DNA from 2 places in the Paenibacillus sp. EB106-06-01-XG199 genome. Region 1 is predicted to be linked to the other one. Evidence: predicted binding sites of a transcription regulator. Region 1 holds the regulator's gene; the other holds the start of a gene.
What was found. Region 1 encodes Rex, which represses fermentation and respiration genes when NADH is low (regulators of the CRP and FNR family bind a similar motif). Its sites were predicted from a motif close to TTGTGAAATATTTCACAA; they were not measured.
Positions count from the first base shown of each region.

Region 2: a site for Rex is predicted at 6,843-6,860, ahead of pflB (formate C-acetyltransferase). Genes of this name have one in related genera too.

Region 1 is NZ_JBYTDQ010000003.1:24,803-34,751, forward strand. It holds gene asnS (asparagine--tRNA ligase) at 1-93, opposite strand, end outside; gene AC3WT9_RS10875 (acetate/propionate family kinase) at 115-1,323, opposite strand; gene AC3WT9_RS10880 (3-hydroxyacyl-CoA dehydrogenase family protein) at 1,320-2,192, opposite strand; gene AC3WT9_RS10885 (AAA family ATPase) at 2,325-3,827, opposite strand; gene AC3WT9_RS10890 (hypothetical protein) at 3,820-4,362, opposite strand; gene AC3WT9_RS10895 (hypothetical protein) at 4,696-4,881, opposite strand; gene AC3WT9_RS10900 (cell wall elongation regulator TseB-like domain-containing protein) at 5,432-5,950, opposite strand; gene AC3WT9_RS10905 (amidohydrolase) at 6,012-7,313, opposite strand; gene AC3WT9_RS10910 (redox-sensing transcriptional repressor Rex) at 7,300-7,992, opposite strand; gene dinG (ATP-dependent DNA helicase DinG) at 8,082-9,949, opposite strand, start outside.
Region 2 is NZ_JBYTDQ010000003.1:297,047-306,995, forward strand. It holds gene AC3WT9_RS12190 (cache domain-containing sensor histidine kinase) at 1-16, opposite strand, end outside; gene AC3WT9_RS12195 (carbohydrate ABC transporter permease) at 44-871, opposite strand; gene AC3WT9_RS12200 (carbohydrate ABC transporter permease) at 871-1,755, opposite strand; gene AC3WT9_RS12205 (extracellular solute-binding protein) at 1,853-3,259, opposite strand; gene pflA (pyruvate formate-lyase-activating protein) at 3,617-4,357, opposite strand; gene pflB (formate C-acetyltransferase) at 4,494-6,755, opposite strand; gene adhE (bifunctional acetaldehyde-CoA/alcohol dehydrogenase) at 7,016-9,637, opposite strand.

The sequences.
Region 1 (9,949 bases):
ACCGCTGGAGCGCTTGTTGTTTACCCAACAGCCGATAACAACACTCTCTCCGACATGTTCATTAACGCGTTTAATTACACTCTTGTTTGCCATGCCTACGATCTCTCCTCTAGTTTAGCCGTTAACCCCTTGCACAATACGATAGGTATCGCGTGCAATAACAAGCTCTTCGTTCGTCGGTACTATAAGCACCTGCACCTTGGAATCAACTGTAGAGATGCGGCGCGGATCACCGGAACGAACCTTATTGGCTTCTGTATCCAGTTCGATTCCGAGGAACGTAAGCTGATTCAACACTCTTTCGCGCAACAGGGATGCATTCTCACCCACGCCGGCAGTGAACACGATAACATCCACACCGTTCATAGCTGCTGCGTAAGAACCGATGTATTTGCGCAGACGGTATTCATACATTTCAAAAGCAAGCGTAGAGTTAGGCTCGCCTTTTTCTGCACCATCAATAATATCACGCATGTCACTGCTGATGCCAGAAATAGCCAGCAATCCACTATGTTTGTTGAGCATGGAATTCACTTCGCCTACGGACAGCTCTTCCTTGTTCATCACATAAGGAACGATTGCCGGGTCAAGATCACCGCTGCGTGTTCCCATCATCAGACCTTCCAGTGGTGTCATCCCCATGGAAGTATCAATAGATACTCCGCCTTTAACCGCAGTAACACTGGCACCATTACCGATGTGACAAGTAATAATCTTCAGATCCTCGAGCGGACGGTCAAGATATTCCGCTGCAGCTTTGCTGACAAAATCATGCGAGGTGCCGTGTGCTCCGTAGCGGCGGACTTTGTATTTGTTGTAGAGCACTCTTGGGATAGCGTACATATAAGCCTTCTCAGGCATCGTTTGGTGGAAGGCTGTATCAAACACAACAACCTGCGGAACGCCGGGCATATTCTTTTCTGTAGCCGTAATCCCCATCACAGCAGCCGGGTTATGCAGTGGAGCAAGGTCGAACAATTGACGGATCTTCGACTTGGCATCGCCATCAACCAATGAGGATTCCTTGAAGAATTCTCCCCCGTGAACTACACGGTGGCCTACGGCATTAATTTCTTCGATCGAACTGATTACGCCATGCTCGCTGTCTGTCAGGCAAGCCAGAACCTTGCGGATGGCGGTATTGTGTTCCAGAATTTCACTGACTTCAGTGACTTCCGGTTTGCCTGTTGGCTTATGGTTCAGAATGGAAGAATCCATCCCGATGCGTTCTACCAGCCCTTTGGCCAATACAGATTCATCTGTCATATTATACAACTGATATTTCAAAGAAGAACTTCCTGAGTTAATTACTAATACGTTCATACACGGTCACCATCCTTGTCATACTTGAAGAAGCCTTCGCCCGATTTCATGCCCAGTTGTCCCGCACGCACCATCTTCTTAAGAATAGTCGATGGACGGTATTTCAGTTCCCCATACTCACGGAACATGTTATCCAGTGCGGCAAGAATCGAATCCAGACCGAAACGGTCAGCCATTTCAAGCGGTCCATACTGGAACTGATAACCGATGCGCATTGCGTCGTCAATATCCTCTGGGGAAGCGACACCTTCCTGCAGAACATGCATAGCTTCGTTAATGAACAAGCAAATAAGGCGCGAACTAACAAATCCTGGGGATTCATAAATCATTACGCCTTTTTTCTCAACGACCTCGTCAACAAAAGCTTTGGTGTCTTCGAAGGTACTGTCAGATGTCTTCAGTCCACGTACAATCTCCACAAGATCCACCTTACCTACCGGATGTATGAAATGCATGCCGATTACGCGTTCCGGGTACATTGTAGAGCTGGCAAGCTCCGTCAAGCTGAGCGTTGACGTGTTGCTGGCAAGAATAATGTGGCTCGGGCACACTTGGTCGAGCTGATTAAATACTTTTTGCTTAGCTTCCAGGTCTTCCGTAATTGTTTCGATGACCATATCACACGAGCTGAGCTCGGCGAAATGTGTCACTTTTTGGATGCGGCTAAGAATCAGTTTCTTTTCTGCTTGGGTAATCGCCCATTTCTCCAATTGTTTATCAAGACTTGTCTCGATCATTTCGTAGGAGTATTCCAGTCTTTCCGTGTTTTTCTCCACCAGCATAACATCAAGACCCTTGGCTGCCAGCATTTCAGCAATCCCTTGTCCCATTGTGCCACCGCCGATGACACCTATTTTTTTAAAATTCATAAAAAAGTCTCCATCCTTTCAGGTATCTATACTTTTGTATTGTACCTTTTCTGTCGTAAAAAATATGTAGCCCGACATATAATAATATCTTAGCATGTCTGAAAAGTAAAAAAAAATAACCGGCATAAAGAATTATGCCGGTAAAAGGACACTGTCACGAAATTGACAACGAAATTGCTCTCCGGAGAGGACTTCTTCCTTCATTAAAATGTCAAGAGAGTAATCAAATACATTTCTTTGCTTCTCCAGCAGGTCCCGGGTACGAACCATGAGCTCATCCAGAATCTTGCTATTTTCCTTCATCAGCTCTTCTGTAGTTACCATTTCCAGGTTGGCGATCCCAAGTGACGTGAGTCCCGACTTCATCATGGTCTCGACAATATTCAGCGCCTGATCGAAATCGCCGCGTGAACCTGTGCTGCGGCCCCCATAATACATCTCCTCGGAAGCTGCTCCGCCAAGCGCGATCATAATCTGATTCTCCAGATAATCCTTGGTATACAAATACTGCTCGGTTTGCGGGTTATGACGAACATAACCAAGTGCTTGTCCACGCGGAGTCAAGGTAACCTGGCTGACGCTGCCCGGACGCAGCAGCTCCGCCATAATAGCATGTCCAAGCTCATGGATGGCCACCCGCTGTTTCTCTTCATGATTGGTTTCGCGGTCAGTCTTCTCGCCCATCATCACCTTGTCAATCGCCATCGCCAGATGGCGCTGCTCGACTTCGGTCAGATTCTCGCGCATCATATAAATCGCCGCTTCGTTCATGACGCTCTCCAGCTGTGCACCGGAGAATCCGTAGGCTTCCTCGGCGATCTTGTCTAAATTCACCTCAGCATGCAGCGGCTTATTCTTGGCATGCAGATCGAGGATTGATTTGCGGCCCTTCTTGTCAGGCATATCCACCTGGATATGACGGTCAAAGCGGCCGGGACGCAGCAGCGCTGAATCCAGCATTTCCTTGCGGTTTGTTGCCGCAACAAGCAGAATGCGCGGTGTATCATTGTTATAGATCCCGTCCATCTCGGTCAGCAGCTGATTAAGCGTCTGATCGTATTCACGCTGCTGGCCACCTTCACGTTTGCCGCCGATAACATCAATTTCATCAATAAAGATAATGGCGCTTTGCTTATTCTCTTTCACTGCACGGGTCCGGGCATCCTTGAACAAGTCACGGACACGTCCGGCACCGACACCGACGTACATTTCCACGAATTCACTGCCTGAAGCGGCAACGAACACGGAATTGGTATAATGAGCCGCAGCCTTGGCCATCAGCGTTTTACCAGTTCCCGGAGGGCCTGTAAGCAAGATCCCTTTAAGCGGACGAATCCCGAACTTGCTGATTTCTTCGTGCCGGATCAGGAAATCAAGCGCTTCCCGCAACTCCTGCTTCGCGTTATCCTGACCGCCGATTTCTTCAAACGTAAGCTTGGAAGGGCCATTCTTCTTGCGTTTCTTGTCCCCGCCCGCATTCACCGTCAACCCGCCGCGCAAATGGGCGATCACCAGGAGTGCACAAACCATACCGGCTGCTATGATGACAGGAATAATGTTAATGCCCACAAAAGCCATAAATATCAGCAGGACCGGAACAAATCCGGCTATAATCTCTTTCCACCACTTAGGCATTGTTCCACACTCCCATCGTTGCCGCTGCACGCGGTAAAATGATGAACTTGCTCTCTTCACCGTTGCTCAGGCTCACATAGACGTTGTTGTCATCAATTTCAGTTGTTGCAGTCACATTCTTGTATTCCTGAAATTGCTCTTTCAATCCATCTAGTTTAGCAGGTATAAGTGTATACTTTTTGCTTTCCATCGCTTCTGCTACTGAGAACATCGCTTTATCCCAATATTCGTCCAGCAGTTTACTGGAATGCTGATCAACGTCCAGCTTGAGCGACCGTCCATTAATGGCTGACTTGCCTTCAGTGTTCACGTATTGCACCAGCTCGCGCAATTTCGTGCCAGGTTTCAAATCCAGTTTCAAGGTTACCTCATTGCGGTTAATAGTAATATGTGAATGATTAACACCTTCATAAGCCGATACTATCTTATCAAGCGGCTCATGGACCGCAAATTGACGATAAGCATAAAAGCTGCCAAAGAGCAGTGTAGCAGACAACAGAGACGTTAGCAGTACAGGCACAAGACGCAGTTTCAAGAAACGTCCTCCTCTCAAGTTGACCAAACTTAAATATATGATTTGCAATAAATAGCGTGTCTAGCGCCCATCCGAGACTGACATGCTCTTAAGCATGTCTTAATACAAGTAGAAGTATATCACAGGTGTATATACGATTTCGCACGAAAGTGTGAATATATTTAAAATTTTTGATACTAATTTCTGGGCATTCCCTTCAATCCTTGCTCCTTTATCGGCAAAAAGGACCTGAATGATTAATCCATTCAGGCCCTTTTCTATTCTGCTAATATATTAATTTCTCCTGACTTCGATATTGCTATTTGTATATACTTCGTTATGTACTCAGTATCATCAATATATACCCACAGCATCCATAAACCCGGCGGCAAATGAAAGGACTGGCAAGGCTATTTCAAAGGAAAGGATAATAAAGCCAAGAGCCACCAGCTTCCTCCTTTTGTTCTTTCTCCCATATTTCACTGCTCCCAATCCAACTGCAAGAGAAACTACGTACACCGCTAACGTTAAATAATCCACGACCTTCCCCCATCATCAACTAATTTTATCTACTGCTTGTTACAATTTTCTCACCTTTCAAAAGTTCAGACAGTTTGTAATATCTTGCACCCATGGCGTTCTTCTTCATAGCCCCCCTGAATTCTCTGCGTTATGTAATTCTTGATTCTGGCAGCCAGCTCATGCTGAACCCAGGCGTTTTTTGCGGTTCTCTGGAACAGGACAACGTAATATCGCGCCTTATTTTATGTACTCCTGCCTCAAGCATTTCTGAGTTCACCTGAACAAAATCATAATCTTCTTTGAAAGCCGGTGGGTCTACGGGGTTCCGGCGGTTTAACTCTTTAGCAGCAACCGGATCAAATTGGGATACCTTGAAATAAGGTAGGATATAAATTTCACAAAATGTCAGAGTAAAAAAACTGCCTATCGCTCCTACAGTTCCAAAATTCCCCTCTGCTGCTTTTGCCTCGGTTGTGCTTTAGTTCAACTTATTAGCAATATTATGCAAAAAAGCGGACAAGCACTGGTCCGCTTTGTCCGCTTTTCATTTGTTATTGCAAGCCTGCCTCTACTTGCTCGGCAAAGTATATCCATCCCCGATTGCTGTACCATCCGCAAAACGAAAGAACTTGTAATAATAACGTCCCTCCTGCTTGTAAAAAAGCTGCCAGGCGTACTCTCCATTATATACTCCCGGAAGCAGCCGTTTAATATCGACGCCGGGTAGCTGGGAGGCTATAATGGAGCGGATTTGCTTCTCCGAGGTTCCTTTGGCCAGCTCTTCCGCATAAACTCCGTTATCACCGCCGGCCGGCTTACCGTCTACGGTGAAACGTACCCACACCATCAGATCCGTACCGGCTTTATTTTTCCCTGTCAGCACCCAGTACACTGAATTTTCGTCCCATACCGATTTCTGCGCCTTGGATATCTCAGTAAGTCCCGCCCGGGTCTTGGCAACTTCTTTGGCCGCGCTGCGTTCATTCCATTGGTCCTTCATGATATAGGCATAAAATTGGCTTAGACCGAACAAAATGAGCAGAAACAGAGCGATCCCCAGCAGAAGCCATTTTTTCCTTTTCCTCAAAATGCAGCTTCCTTTCCTTAATATATGAAACGTTATAATGTCAACTACGGCGGCAGTCGAATTAACGCTTCAGCAGCCCTTCAAAAGTTTCTTGCGCCTTCCGGCGGATTTCTTCCTCGTCCAGTGTCAGGCACTGACCATGCTTCACAATCTGCTTGCCGTTCACCCAGACATGCTCGACATCCTTGGCGCTGGCCGAATACACGGCGTGGGAGAGCAAGTCGCTATGCGGCAGTAAATGGGGCTGGTCGATATCAATCGCAATAAAATCAGCCTTCATCCCTGCTGCAAGGCGGCCCACCTGGTTCAGGAAGATTGATTCCGCCCCGTACTGCGTGGCCATCAGCAGCGCTTCCGGTGCGGGAACTGCGGTAGGATCCCCGCTGACGCCCTTATGGATCAGTGCTGCAAGCCGCATTTCCTCGAACATATCGAGATTATTGTTGCTTGCCGCCCCGTCCGTACCCAGCGAAACTTTGACTCCGGCTCTCAGCAGCTCAGGCACCCGCGCAACCCCGCTGGCCAGCTTCAGGTTGCTGCCCGGGTTATGGGACACCCCCACCTTGTGGCGGGCGAGGATTTCGATCTCCTCATCGTTCAGATGGACACCATGGGCGATTAAGGACGGGCGGGTGAACATTCCCAGCTTCTCCAGGTGCGCTACAGGACGCAGGCCGTAATCAGCGGCATTCTGCTCCACTTCACGCAGCGTTTCCGACATATGCGTATGCATCGGCAGGTCCAGATCATGTGCTGCCTGCACAAACCGCATGAAAAAGTCCGGAGGACAAGTATACGGGGCATGCGGTGAAATCATGGTTGTAATTTTGCCGTCAGCCTTGCCGTGCCAGTTGCGGGCGAACGCAACAGCTTCCGCAAGCTTCTGGTTCTGCACCTCTTCAGGACATAGACCAATAACACCGCGCATCAGCACCGCACGGATGCCGGAATGTTCGACCACCTCGGCCACCCGGTCCATATGATCATACATATCCAAAAAGGTGGTTGTGCCGCCTTTCAGCATCTCCAGAACGGATAAGGAAGTGCCCCAGTAGACATCATCTCCCGTAAACTTCTCCTCCATCGGCCACATTTTCTCCTGCAGCCAGGCTTGAAGGACCATATCATCCCCGTAGCCGCGCAGCAGCGACATCGCAGCATGGCCATGGGTATTGACCAGACCCGGCATGAACAGCAGGCGGCTGCCGTCGAGCGTCACTGTGCCTTGTTCAAAAACGGGTTTCTCTTCCCCTATGTATGTGATCAAATCATTTTCTATAGTCATATAACCGCTCAGGACCGGCTTCTCGCTTCCGGGAACCAGAAAACGTCCGTTTGCAATTATCATCTTATTGCTGCTCATCTGTAATTCCTTCCTTTCCATCATGTAAATAATACGCCAGACTTTGCAGATCAGTCGTAAAGTCGGCAGCATGAATCCGGATGGTTGCAGGTGTCTTCAGAATGACCGGTGCAAAATTCAGGATCGCCTCGATGCCCGATTCTACCAGAATATCAGCCACATTCTGTGCCTCGCTGTCCGGTACAGTGATGATCCCGATCCGGATTCCCTGATCACGGATGGTCTGACTCAGCTCCTCCATTGGCTGAACCGTAAGAGAGTTGATCTTTTGTCCAATCTTGGGAGCGTAAGAATCAAATACAGCGGTGATTTTCATAGTATCCTTCAGATAAGCATTGTAATTGGACAAGGCATGACCGAGGTTACCGGCACCTACCAGGGCCACATTGATTTGTTGATCCAGCTTCAGAATATGACGGATCTTTTCGATGAGATAAGACACGTCATATCCAATGCCTTTTCTGCCGAAATCACCAAAATAGGCCAGATCCTTACGAATCTGCGCCGGATTAAGGTCCAGCTTCTGCCCGAGTTCCTGAGAAGAAACGGTTGAGATTTCACGCTTTTGGAGATCGTTCAGGAAACGCAGGTACACTGGGAGTCTGCGAACGACGGCCTCCGATATTTTATCCGATTTCATGTTTTCTCCTCCTAATTTAGAATTGCACTGACGCGATATCGTATGATAACCACGTGCAGTGCCCGCTCCACGAACGGGACACAGCCTATGGCACAAAGAGATAAAAAAAATTTATATACAATGACAGATTAGGAAACGCCGCCCTCGTCAAGCCATTCCGCAATCCGCGGAACCATCTGATCGGTAAGCATGTGCTCCATCTTCGGACCAGGGAGTGAATACAGGAAGTACTTCCCGTAATAAGCTTCGATGACCCTGGTATCATATACAATAACAATTCCCCGGTCTTGCGCTGTACGAACCAATCGTCCAAAACCCTGCTTGAACCGGATAACTGCTTGTGGAACAGACATTTTCATAAAAGGATTCTTCTTCTGGGCCTGCAGAAGCTCTGCCTTTGCCTCAGCAAGCGGATGATTCGGCGGCTGAAACGGCAGCCTTACAATCGCAAGACAGGTCAGCGCCTCGCCAGGGATGTCGACTCCTTCCCAGAAACTGCTTGTTCCAAGCAATACCGATGCAGAGCTGTCCTGAAAACGCCGGATCAGCTTGCTGCGGCTGCCTCCCTCCACACCCTGGCCCAAAACCGTAATGTCCTGGGAAGCCAAGGCCTCTTTCAGCGGATCATAAACCTGGCGCAGCATTTTGTAGGAGGTGAACAGCACCAGCATCCGCCCCTTGGTCGCCGCCGCCGCTTCAGCCAGCGAATGCACCAGCTTGTCTACAAAACGCGCATCGCCTACGCTGCCCTTAACACTGGGGAAATCGCGCGGGATGACAAGCAGCGCCTGTTCACGGTACTTGAACGGTGAAGGCAGCAGCGCTGTCATGAGACGCCCTTGCTCTGAGGCTTCAGAAAGACCAAGGTTGTCAATCATGAACTGAAAGGACTTGTCGACCGATAACGTGGCCGAGGTCAGCACTATGCTCTTCTTCTTGTCGAAGAACAGATCCTTGAGCTGGCTGCTTACATCGACAGGCACGGCGTAGAGCTGAAGCGACTTGCCCCGGTAGTTGCCGCTCCCTTCCATCCAGTACACGATATTATCGTCACTGAGACCCATAAAGAAGCGGATTTGTTCCCGGATGGATGCCAAATCCTTGAATAAGCCTCCGATATCGGTCACCAGGCTGTCCGAAGACGATTGACTCTCCGTATCGCGCATCTCGCTGAGCATTTTGTCACCCCTGCGGATGATGTCGCTCAGGGCTAAGTGCAGCGTATTCTCCAGCGCCGCCAGCTCTTCCCAATCTTTGGGCTTGCTGCCGGGAAGCAGGCGTGTGACCAGCTGGCCGGCTTCACCTGCCGCTGCATCGCTGCGTTCGGGCAATAGGCCGAACAGCTTGTCGCTCAGTGTATCCCAAGTTTCCTTCACGGTAAGCAGGTCGGGATAGATTTTATCAATTACGCCGCTCCACTCCGAAGCCTGCTCACTGCCCGAGGACTGCAGAGTCTGACGCAGTGCCGGCAGCTGGCCGCTGCGGCTGTCTTTATACAGCCTTGTAAGCGTGTGAGCTACCGTGAAATACTTCATTTGCATGCCCAGATGCTTGCCCGCCACATCCTCCAAATGATGGGCCTCGTCAATGACAAGATGCTCATAAGCCGGAAGCAGCTGGTGCCCGGCTTTGACGTCTGCGAACAGCTTGGAGTGATTGGTAATGACCACATCGGCAATCCCTGCTTCATGTTTGGCCCGGTGGTAGTAGCATTTGCGGAACCACGGACAGGAACGGCCCAGACAGGAATCGGTATCACTGGCTACCGTCTCCCAGAAATCCCCGCCGCGACCGCTCAAATTCAGCTCCTCATCGTCACCCGATTCCGTCTGGGTCAGCCATACGATCATTTGCGCTGCCGTAAGCGCTTCTTCCCGGGGACTTACGAAGTCTTTTTTATTTATTTTATGTTCAAACTTGCGCAGACACAAATAGTGCCCTCTCCCCTTGAATATCGCAGCCTTAAACGGGAAAGGCACAACACTGGTCAGAAGCG
Region 2 (9,949 bases), 270 kb from region 1:
TATAGCGCAAATTCATCGGCAGTGCTCCTGACTGTGAATAAGGTTATCCTTTTACGCTGCCTGCTGTTACGCCTTCAATAATTTTCTCCTGCAAAATGGCGTAAATAATAATGACCGGCAGCACACTGTAGACAATGCCTGCAGACATTTGCGCATAATTCATCTGATACTGATCGCGGAATTGGACCATTCCCACCGGAAGTGTGCGCAGCTCGTCATTCGAAAGAAAATAGTTAGCCAGCAAAAATTCATTCCAATTTCCCAGGAAATTAACAATGAATACTGTAACCATGGCGGGAACCGTCAGAGGTACAATAATTCTAGCAAAGATACCGGGAGCCTTCAAGCCATCCATAACTGCCGCTTCTTCAATTTCACTGGGCAACGAACGCATAAATGCGGCCAAAATAATAATCGTAAACGGTATTGCATTGGCAATATAAGGGATGATCAATGCCCAATGTGTATTCAGAATGTGCAGTTTGCGCACAATCGTATAAATCGGCAGCATCAGCGCATTGTTAGGAATAAGCATTCCAACCAGTACAAGCGAGAACAGGATACCGTTCCATTTGCCCTGCCGCATCCGTGTGACTGCAAAGGCAAACATCGACGCCAGCAAAATAGAAACAACGGAAGCCAACACTGAAATGTACAAGCTGTTAAAGAAGTAAGTGCTGATCTTGGCATTGACCCAGGCCTCCACATAGTTGGAGAAGGCAAATTCCTTCGGAATGCCAAATGGATTCAGGGCGATCGCGTTGTTGTCTTTCTTTACTGAAGAGAACAGGACGAACAGGAAAGGAAAAAGAATAACAAGCAGATATGACAACAGCACAACATGCGGCAGACTCTTTTTTAGGCGTGGCATCAGTATTCAATCCTTTCATTGCGCCGGGCAAACAGCAGATGATACAGCGCCGTAACCACAAGCGTGAATGCAAAGATCAGAACTGCGATGGCATTGCCGTAGCCGTATTTAAAATTGGTGATCGCGTATTTTATCATATAAGTTGCCATGACCTCAGTCGATCCAGCCGGGCCGCCTTTCGTCATCACGATGACGATATCCGCAGCCTTCATTGCACCAGCGATGGAGAGCATAATAACTACGGAAATGATCGGCACAATCAGCGGCAGTGTGATGCGTGTGGCACGCTGAAAGCCGGTAGCGCCGTCAATGGCCGCAGCTTCATCCAGTTCACTAGGAATGGATAGAATAGCCGCCAGCACCATAACAATGTAGAATCCGGTCCACTGCCAGGCATTCGTGATCAGAATGGACAGCATGGCAAACCGCTCATCCGACAGCCAGTACACCGGCTCAATGCCAACGAGACCAATCAGCTTATTAAAGAGACCAATATTGGGCTCATAAATAAATCCCCACAGAATGCCGATTACCGCAGTAGACATTATAGAAGGCATAAATACGGCTGTCTTGTAGAGTCCTTTCAGTTTCTTAACGTTGGCAATCAAAAGTGAAAAGAATACGATCAGGGGAACCTGCACGCACACGGAGAACAGGATAAACCAGCCGTTATTCTTCACCGAAACCCAGAAGCGTTCATCTCCAAGCGCTTTTTTGAAGTTAGTGAGGCCGGTGAATTTAACCGTATCCGATACTCCGTTCCAACTGGTGAAGCTGTAATAAAGTGAGCTGAAGATCGGATATATAAAGAACATGAAGAACAATACAAGTGCAGGAATAACAAACAGGATAAAGACCAATGGATTTCTGAGTGATTTATTCATGACTACCTCCGATTGCTTATACTATCTGGGAGCGATTAGGGCAGATTTTAAAAATGCACCCTGGAGCAAGCACCAGGGTACATAGAATTTACCGTTCCTATTCCACTGCTGCGTTAGCTTCTTCTTGAACTTTTTGCAGCGCCTCGCCCATTTTTTCAGGTGTTGTCTGTCCGCCGATCAGCTTCTGAATTTGAATGTTGCTGATCTCGGTGGTGACATCCGCTTGAACCAGAGAGTCAAAGGCAGGGAATGAAGACTGGGAATTATTCAGTACCGCTACGATTTCACTCATCAGATCATCGGTAATATTCTCGTTCAGGATTTTCTGATCAATCTTCATGGCCGGCAGCACTCCGTCCTCTACCAGACCGCGAAGCTGCATTTCTTCATTGTACATATTCTTGATAAAAGATTTCACTGCAGCCAGCTGACGCTCGTCATCTGCCGCTGAAGCCGAGAACCCGTAACCGTTGTTCACATCGCGCATCAGTGCCGTTTGGTCGCCTACCCCGCCGTCAACCGCCGGGATATTGAAGAATCCAACCTTGCCGATCAGACCTTCACCGGATTGTCCTGCTTTGAATACAGAGGATTTCCAAGTCCCATCATAGAGCAGAATGGCTTCGCCACTAGTGAACTGGGTGGTATACTCAGCATATTCGAAACCAAGCTCGCCTTTTTTGAAGTAGCCTTTATCTACCCATTCCTTGTATTTCGCAAAACCTTTCACTACATTAGCATCGCTCCATTTGGCTTCACCAGTCGCGAATTTAGCCGTTACATCCGGTCCGGCATAACGTGACCAGAGGTGGTTGGCCAGCATCAGTGGCACCCAGCCAGCCTTGGATGCGCCAGCCAGTGGTACTTTGCCATCAGCCTTAATATCGGCCAGTTGCTGCTCAAGCTCTGCAAAGGTCTTCGGAGCTTCCCAGCCCTTGCTGCCATAATATTCTTTATTATAGAAGAAACCTTCACCGGAACCGCCGATTGGCAATCCGTAAATTTTCCCTTCATAAGTGAATGGATCAAGATTCGAGAATTTATCTTTAATGCCCAATTCTTCGAGAATCGGGGTCAGGTCAAGCAATTTTCCTTCTTTGGCGTATATTTTGGAGTCAGGGCTCCCAAAGAGATCGAACACTGCCGGAGGATTGCCGGCGGCCATTTCACCGCGCAGCTTCTCTTTGCGGTTCACATCAGAATCTACACCATCCAGTTTGAATGTCAGGCCCGGCACTTCACTCTGAACCTTGCCTACCACATCCTCCAGAATAGCAAGACGTTTCTGCTTATCGGCACCAACCTGTGTATGACGGATCGTCATTTCGAAAGGCTCAGCGCTGGCAGGCTCATCAGTGGCAGCAGCATTGGTTGCAGCAGCTGAATTGCTTGGTGCTGCAGTTTCTCCATTGTTGCTTGACTTATTATTGTTGCCTCCACAACCAGCCAGCAAAGCAGAAGAGACAAAAACCAGGGACAACAGCATAGTCATACTTTTTCTCATTACGGGTGACCCTCCCTATTTATTAATTTCCCTTACAACTCTTATTATAAAAAACAGTGTGTGTAATCGTAAGGTTAAGATTCATCTACTATAGGGATAAAATACTCTAATGTAAGCGAATACACCTCTAATCATTCACATACCACGTTATTTATAGTTACATATGTTGAAAAATAATTCCATAGAAAATAGACCTTGCGTCATTAAACCTCTACACAAAATCATTCTCCCTGCAAAATATTCCCTTAATCTGCTGGAACATAACATGCCTTCTGTAAAATTGAAAAGCAAAAAAGCCGTTTCCGCAGTACATAAGCTACTGCAAGATACGGCTTCGGCTTCCTATAATAGGTATCATCACTTTACAAGTGCTGTCTCGTTGCGTCCTTCTTCAATCAGCCGGTAAGCGCGCTGCACTTCTTCATCGGTCGGTGAGGGTACCCCTTCTAGCTCATAGGGACGGCCAAGTTCTTGCCATTTATAAATCCCCATTTGGTGATAAGGCAGGATTTCAAACTTCTCTACCCCATTAAGCGTTCCAATGAATCGGCCGAGATTTAGCAAATCCTCTTCCTTATTATGAATGCCAGGAACGTACACGTGGCGGATCCACATTTTACGGTTATGATCTGACAACCAGCGGGCCAGCTTCAATGTACGATCATTCGACTTACCGGTCAGCTTAATATGCGCTTCATCATCGATATGCTTGAGATCAAGCAGCACAAGATCAGTAACATCGAGCAAATCGCTGATCTTCGAACCATCATTATAGCCATTTGTATCCAGTGTGGTGTGCAGATTCCAGCGCTGTTTCACTTCAGTGAACAGTTGTTTGACAAAATGCGCCTGCAGCGTTGGTTCGCCGCCAGATACGGTAAGCCCGCCACCTGAAGACTTATAATAATTCAGATAAGGTTCGATTTCCGCCAGCACTTCCTCGATGCTCATTTCTCTGCCTTCATTAAGACCCCAGGTATCCGGGTTATGACAATACTGGCATTTCAATAAGCAGCCCTGCATAAATAGAACAAAACGGATACCAGGCCCGTCTACGGTCCCGAACGTTTCTAAGGAATGTATATGTCCATTAGCCATATGATGACTTCCTTTCGAAAAGAACTTAAAATTTTAATTAATTTTTAGCAAGATTTTACCGCCCCCTGAATCAAGGGCGGTATCACCTCACTCCTATTACATCTTATACAAGAACTGTATTACACAGTTAATTTAATTACATTGTACCGTGGAATGTACGGTTGATAACATCCAACTGTTGTTCACGGGTCAGCTTGATGAAGTTAACAGCATAGCCGGATACACGAATGGTCAATTGAGGATAGTTCTCCGGATGATCCATAGCATCGATCAGTTGTTCACGGTTAAACACGTTAACGTTCAAATGCTGAGCGTTGTTGTGGAAGTATCCGTCCATCATGAATACCAGGTTGGACTTACGGGACTCTTCGTCTTTACCCAGCGCCTTAGGAACGATGGAGAACGTGTTGGAAATACCGTCTTGTGCCTCGGAATACGGCAGTTTGGCAACAGAGTTCAAGGAAGCCAGTGCGCCTTTCTTGTCGCGTCCGTGCATTGGGTTAGCACCTGGAGCGAACGGTTCACCTTTCTTACGTCCGTCAGGAGTAGTACCAGTCTTCTTACCGTAAACTACGTTCGATGTAATGGTTAATACCGATTGAGTCGGCATAGCATCACGGTAAGTTTTGTGTTTGCGGATCATCGACATGAAGGTTTCAACCAGTTCAACCGCGATGTTGTCAACAGCATCGTCGTTGTTGCCGTAGCAAGGGAATTCACCTTCGGTTTCAAAGTCGATGGCAATGCCTTGTTCGTTGCGGATCGGTTTAACCTTTGCAAATTTAATTGCGCTCAGGGAGTCAGCAGCAACGGACAGGCCGGCGATACCGCAAGCCATCGTACGCAGAATGTCACGGTCATGCAGCGCCATTTCGATGCGTTCGTAGGAATATTTGTCATGCATGTAGTGAATGATGTTCAGGGTGTTGACATAAGTCTTAGCCAGCCACTCCATCATCGGTTTGAAGCGTTTCATTACTTCGTTGTAATCCAGATATTCGGAAGTGATCGCAGGGAATTCAGGTCCAACTTGTACGCCTGATTTCTCGTCTACTCCACCATTGATCGCGTACAGCAAAGCTTTTGCCAGGTTGGCGCGGGCGCCGAAGAACTGCATTTGTTTACCAATGCGCATTGGGGATACGCAGCAAGCAATTGCGTAATCTTCACCCCAATATGGACGCATTACATCGTCATTCTCATATTGGATAGCGCTGGTTTCGATGGAAACCTTGGCACAATACTTCTTGAAGCCTTCAGGCAGTCTTTCGGACCACAGAACCGTCAAGTTAGGCTCTGGAGCAGGTCCCAGGTTGTACAGGGTATGCAAGAAGCGGAAGCTGTTCTTAGTTACGCGTGTTGTTCCGTCTTCAGCCATACCACCGATGGATTCCGTTACCCAAGTAGGGTCACCGGAGAACAGTTCATTATAGTCAGGCGTACGCAGGAATTTCACAATACGCAGTTTCATTACGAAATGGTCAACGATTTCTTGTGCTTGTTCTTCAGTAAGTGTACCTTCTTCAAAATCGCGCTGTGCATAGATGTCGAGGAAGGAGGATACACGTCCCAGGGACATTGCAGCACCGTTTTGTTCTTTTACTGCTGCCAGATAACCGAAGTATACCCATTGAGTAGCTTCTTTGAAGTTGTTCGCCGGTTTGGAAATATCAAGACCGTGAGCGGCAGCCATTTCTTTCAGCTCACCCAGAGCGCGGATTTGTTCCGACAGCTCTTCGCGCAACCGGATTACTTCTTCAGTCATGGAATCAACTTCAAGCTCCGTTAATTGTTGTTTCTTGTCTTTGATCAGGAAGTCAATACCGTACAGGGCAATGCGGCGGTAGTCACCGATAATACGTCCGCGGCCGTAAGCATCAGGAAGACCTGTAATAACGCCGGATTTACGCACCGCTCTCATGTCAGGTGTATATGCATCAAATACGCCTTGGTTATGCGTTTTGCGGATATTCGTAAACATTTCGACAATGTTGTTCGGAAGCTCGAAGCCATATGCTTTGGTGGCATCGATCATCATCTTAATACCGCCGAACGGTTGAATAGAACGTTTGAAAGGAGCGTCAGTCTGTACGCCTACAATTTGTTCCTTGTCCTTGTCGATGTAGCCTGGCTTGTGGGAAGTGATGGTGGAGACAGTATCCAGGGAAACGTCCCATACGCCGCCTCTTTCTCTTTCTTCCTTGCTCAGCTGGGAGATAATCTTCCACAGTTCAGTAGTGTTGCTGGTAGGACCCACAAGGAAATCTTCGTTTCCTTCATAAGGCTTGATGTTTTTGGAAATAAATTCGTTAACGTCGACTTTTCTGGCCCATTTACCTTTTGTAAAACTTCTCCAACTCGACTTCACTTCTTGTACATCTTTTTCAATCACCGACATGCTAAATCCCTCCATTTATATTTATTATATTTGTAGAGATCGCGGGCTTGAAGGTTAATCCCGTGTCTCGTGATCCCAAAGATATGGTTGTAATTAAATTCACAATCGCGTCTTCATAACTGGGACCGTTCTTTATATAAACATTTTAGTTTATTTTCTGAAAAAGGACTGTGACAAATATCACCTTTCCGGTGATATTTGTCACTGCCATCCCCTTCCATATTAACCTATAACCTTATCCTTTGCTAAGCAATCACCAATTAGTTGTCGAATTTTCCGTAGAATGCGTTGCGGTATACATCAGCAAGTTCAGTAACCAGCGGCAGTTTAGGGTTGGCAGTAGTACATTGATCTTCAAATGCACGGTCAGCCAGATAGTCTACGCGGGATTCGAAATCCTTAGGATCAAAGCCGAGTTGTTGGAACGACTCTTCAATGCCCAATTTTTTGTTCATGTCGCGGATTGCATTGATCAGGCTGGTTACGCCTTCTTCGGTAGTGCGTGCAGGCAATCCCAGAATACGGGCGATTTCAGCATAACGTTCGTCAGCTACAAAGTGTGAATATTTAGGGAACGAAGCAAACTTCGTTGGTTTCTTGGCATTGTAACGGATAACGTGCGGCATCAGGATGGCATTGGTACGTCCATGAGCCGTGTGGTATTGACCGCCCCATTTGTGCGCCAAGCTGTGGTTGATGCCCAGGAATGCATTGGCAAATGCCATACCAGCCAGCGTCGATGCGTTGTGCATTTTTTCGCGGGCAAGTTTGTCGCCTTCAAGTGCGGATTTCTCCAGGTATTGGAATACCAGCTGGATAGCTTTGATAGCCAGACCATCGGAGTAGTCACTTGCCATAACGGAAACATAGGCTTCAATCGCATGTGTCAATACGTCCATACCTGTATCGGCAACAGCAGTCTTAGGCAAGCTATATACAAACTCAGGGTCGATGATCGCTACGTCCGGAGTCAGCTCGTAGTCTGCAAGCGGATATTTAGTATTATTTGCAGTAGTTTTGTCAGTAATAACCGCGAAAGAGGTTACTTCCGAACCTGTACCCGATGTTGTTGGAATAGCTACAAATTTCGCTTTGTTGCCTAGCTTAGGGAATTTGTATACCCGTTTGCGGATATCCATGAACTTTTGTTTCAGACCGTTAAAGTCAGCATCCGGGTGTTCATAGAACAGCCACATTCCTTTTGCAGCATCCATTGGGGAACCGCCGCCAAGTGCGATGATGCAGTCCGGCTGGAATCTGTTCATCATAGCTGTACCTTTTTCCACGGTAGTTGTCGATGGATCCGGTTCAACTTCCGAGAACACTTCGATCGCTACAGGAGTCTGGCGTTGACGCAGGTAGTGCTCTACTCTTTCTACATAACCCAGTTTAACCATCATAGGGTCAGTGATAATTGCTACGCGGGTAATATCAGGCATTTTGGCCAGGTATTGAGTGGATCCCTTTTCGAAATAAATCTTATCAGGCACCTTAAACCATTGCATATTCACGGTACGACGGTTCACCCTTTTCACATTGATCAGATTGATGGCAGTTACGTTTTGCGATACCGAGTTGCGTCCATAAGATCCGCAGCCCAGAGTCAACGAAGCGATATTTGTATTGTAAATGTCGCCGATGGCGCCATGTGTTGAAGGCGAGTTAACAAGAATACGTCCAGTTTGCAGACGGTTCGAGAACTTCATGATAACTTCTTCATTGTTGGAATGGATCGCCGAGCTGTGTCCCATACCGCCGAATTCGACGACTTGAGCTGCGCGTTCAATCCCTTGGTCAGCGTTCTTAACCTTGTAGCAAGCCAGAACCGGGCTAAGTTTCTCAGCGGACAGCGGGTACTTGGTGCCTACGCCTTCGAGTTCAGCTACCAGAATCTTCGTTCCGGCAGGAACCTGGATACCGCACATTTCAGCGATCTTCACAGCGGATTGACCTACGATTGCCGGGTTAACCGCACATTTTTCTACATTCATTGCGCCGTTAGTCAGCTTAGCAGCTTCTTCTTTATTTACAAAGTAGCAGCCATTTGCGATCATTTTCTTTTTCACTTGGTCAAAAATCGCTTCTTCAATAATAACAGCCTGCTCGGAAGCACAAATCATACCATTGTCGAAAGTCTTAGAAAGAATAAGGTCGGTAACCGCTTGGTCGATATCAGCACTTTTCTCAATGAAGGCAGGTACGTTACCAGGGCCTACGCCGAGAGCCGGTTTACCGCAGCTGTATGCCGCTTTAACCATTGCAGATCCGCCTGTTGCCAGGATAAGAGCGACGTCCGGATTGTTCATCAATGCGTTTGTTTTGTCCATTGTCGGAAGCTCAATCCATTGGATACAGTTCTCAGGAGCGCCTGCTTTCACAGCTGCATCATGAAGAATTTTTGCTGCTGCGGCACTACATTCTTGCGCTGATGGATGGAAACCGAATATAATAGGATTACGTGTCTTAGCGGCAATCAGTGCTTTAAACATCGTTGTGGATGTTGGGTTGGTTACCGGTGTGATACCCATTACGATTCCGACCGGCTCGGCAATTTTTTGGAAGCTGTCATATTTATTATCTTCAACGACGCCTACTGTTTTGTCGTATTTAATTCCGTGCCAGATATATTCAGTTGAGAAGATGTTCTTCGTAATTTTGTCTTCGTATACACCGCGTCCTGTTTCTTCTACAGCCAATTTTGCCAGGTACATATGCTTGTCGAGCCCAGCCAATGCCATTGCATGAACGATTGTGTTAACTTGCTCTTGATCCAGGGCCATGTATGCTTCTTGAGCTTTCTTTGCTTTATCCACCAAAATCTGAATATACTCTTCAGCGGTGGTTTGTTTCACTTGGGCGGCGACTTCGTTTTTAACTGCCATCTCCCTCGTCCTCCTGTCAATTTTTAGTTGTTTTTCTCTACACGTTTATCTTATCACATCCTCTCCAACATTTAAAGTGAAATCTTTCACAAAGTATAAAGTTTTTTTTGATTTGTTTTCAAAGCGCTTTCATTTAATCATATTCAGGTATTATTTCCATTTTATATGGTAAAATTCGTTTATATTTGTCCAATCTGCGAACAGCAAAATAAGGACTCTAACCGTATGAACCCGTTATAGGGCTTCATAAAGCATTTTTTTGCTATTTATTGCTAATTACATCTATATTTCTTTATCTCATTCCTCCCGCCT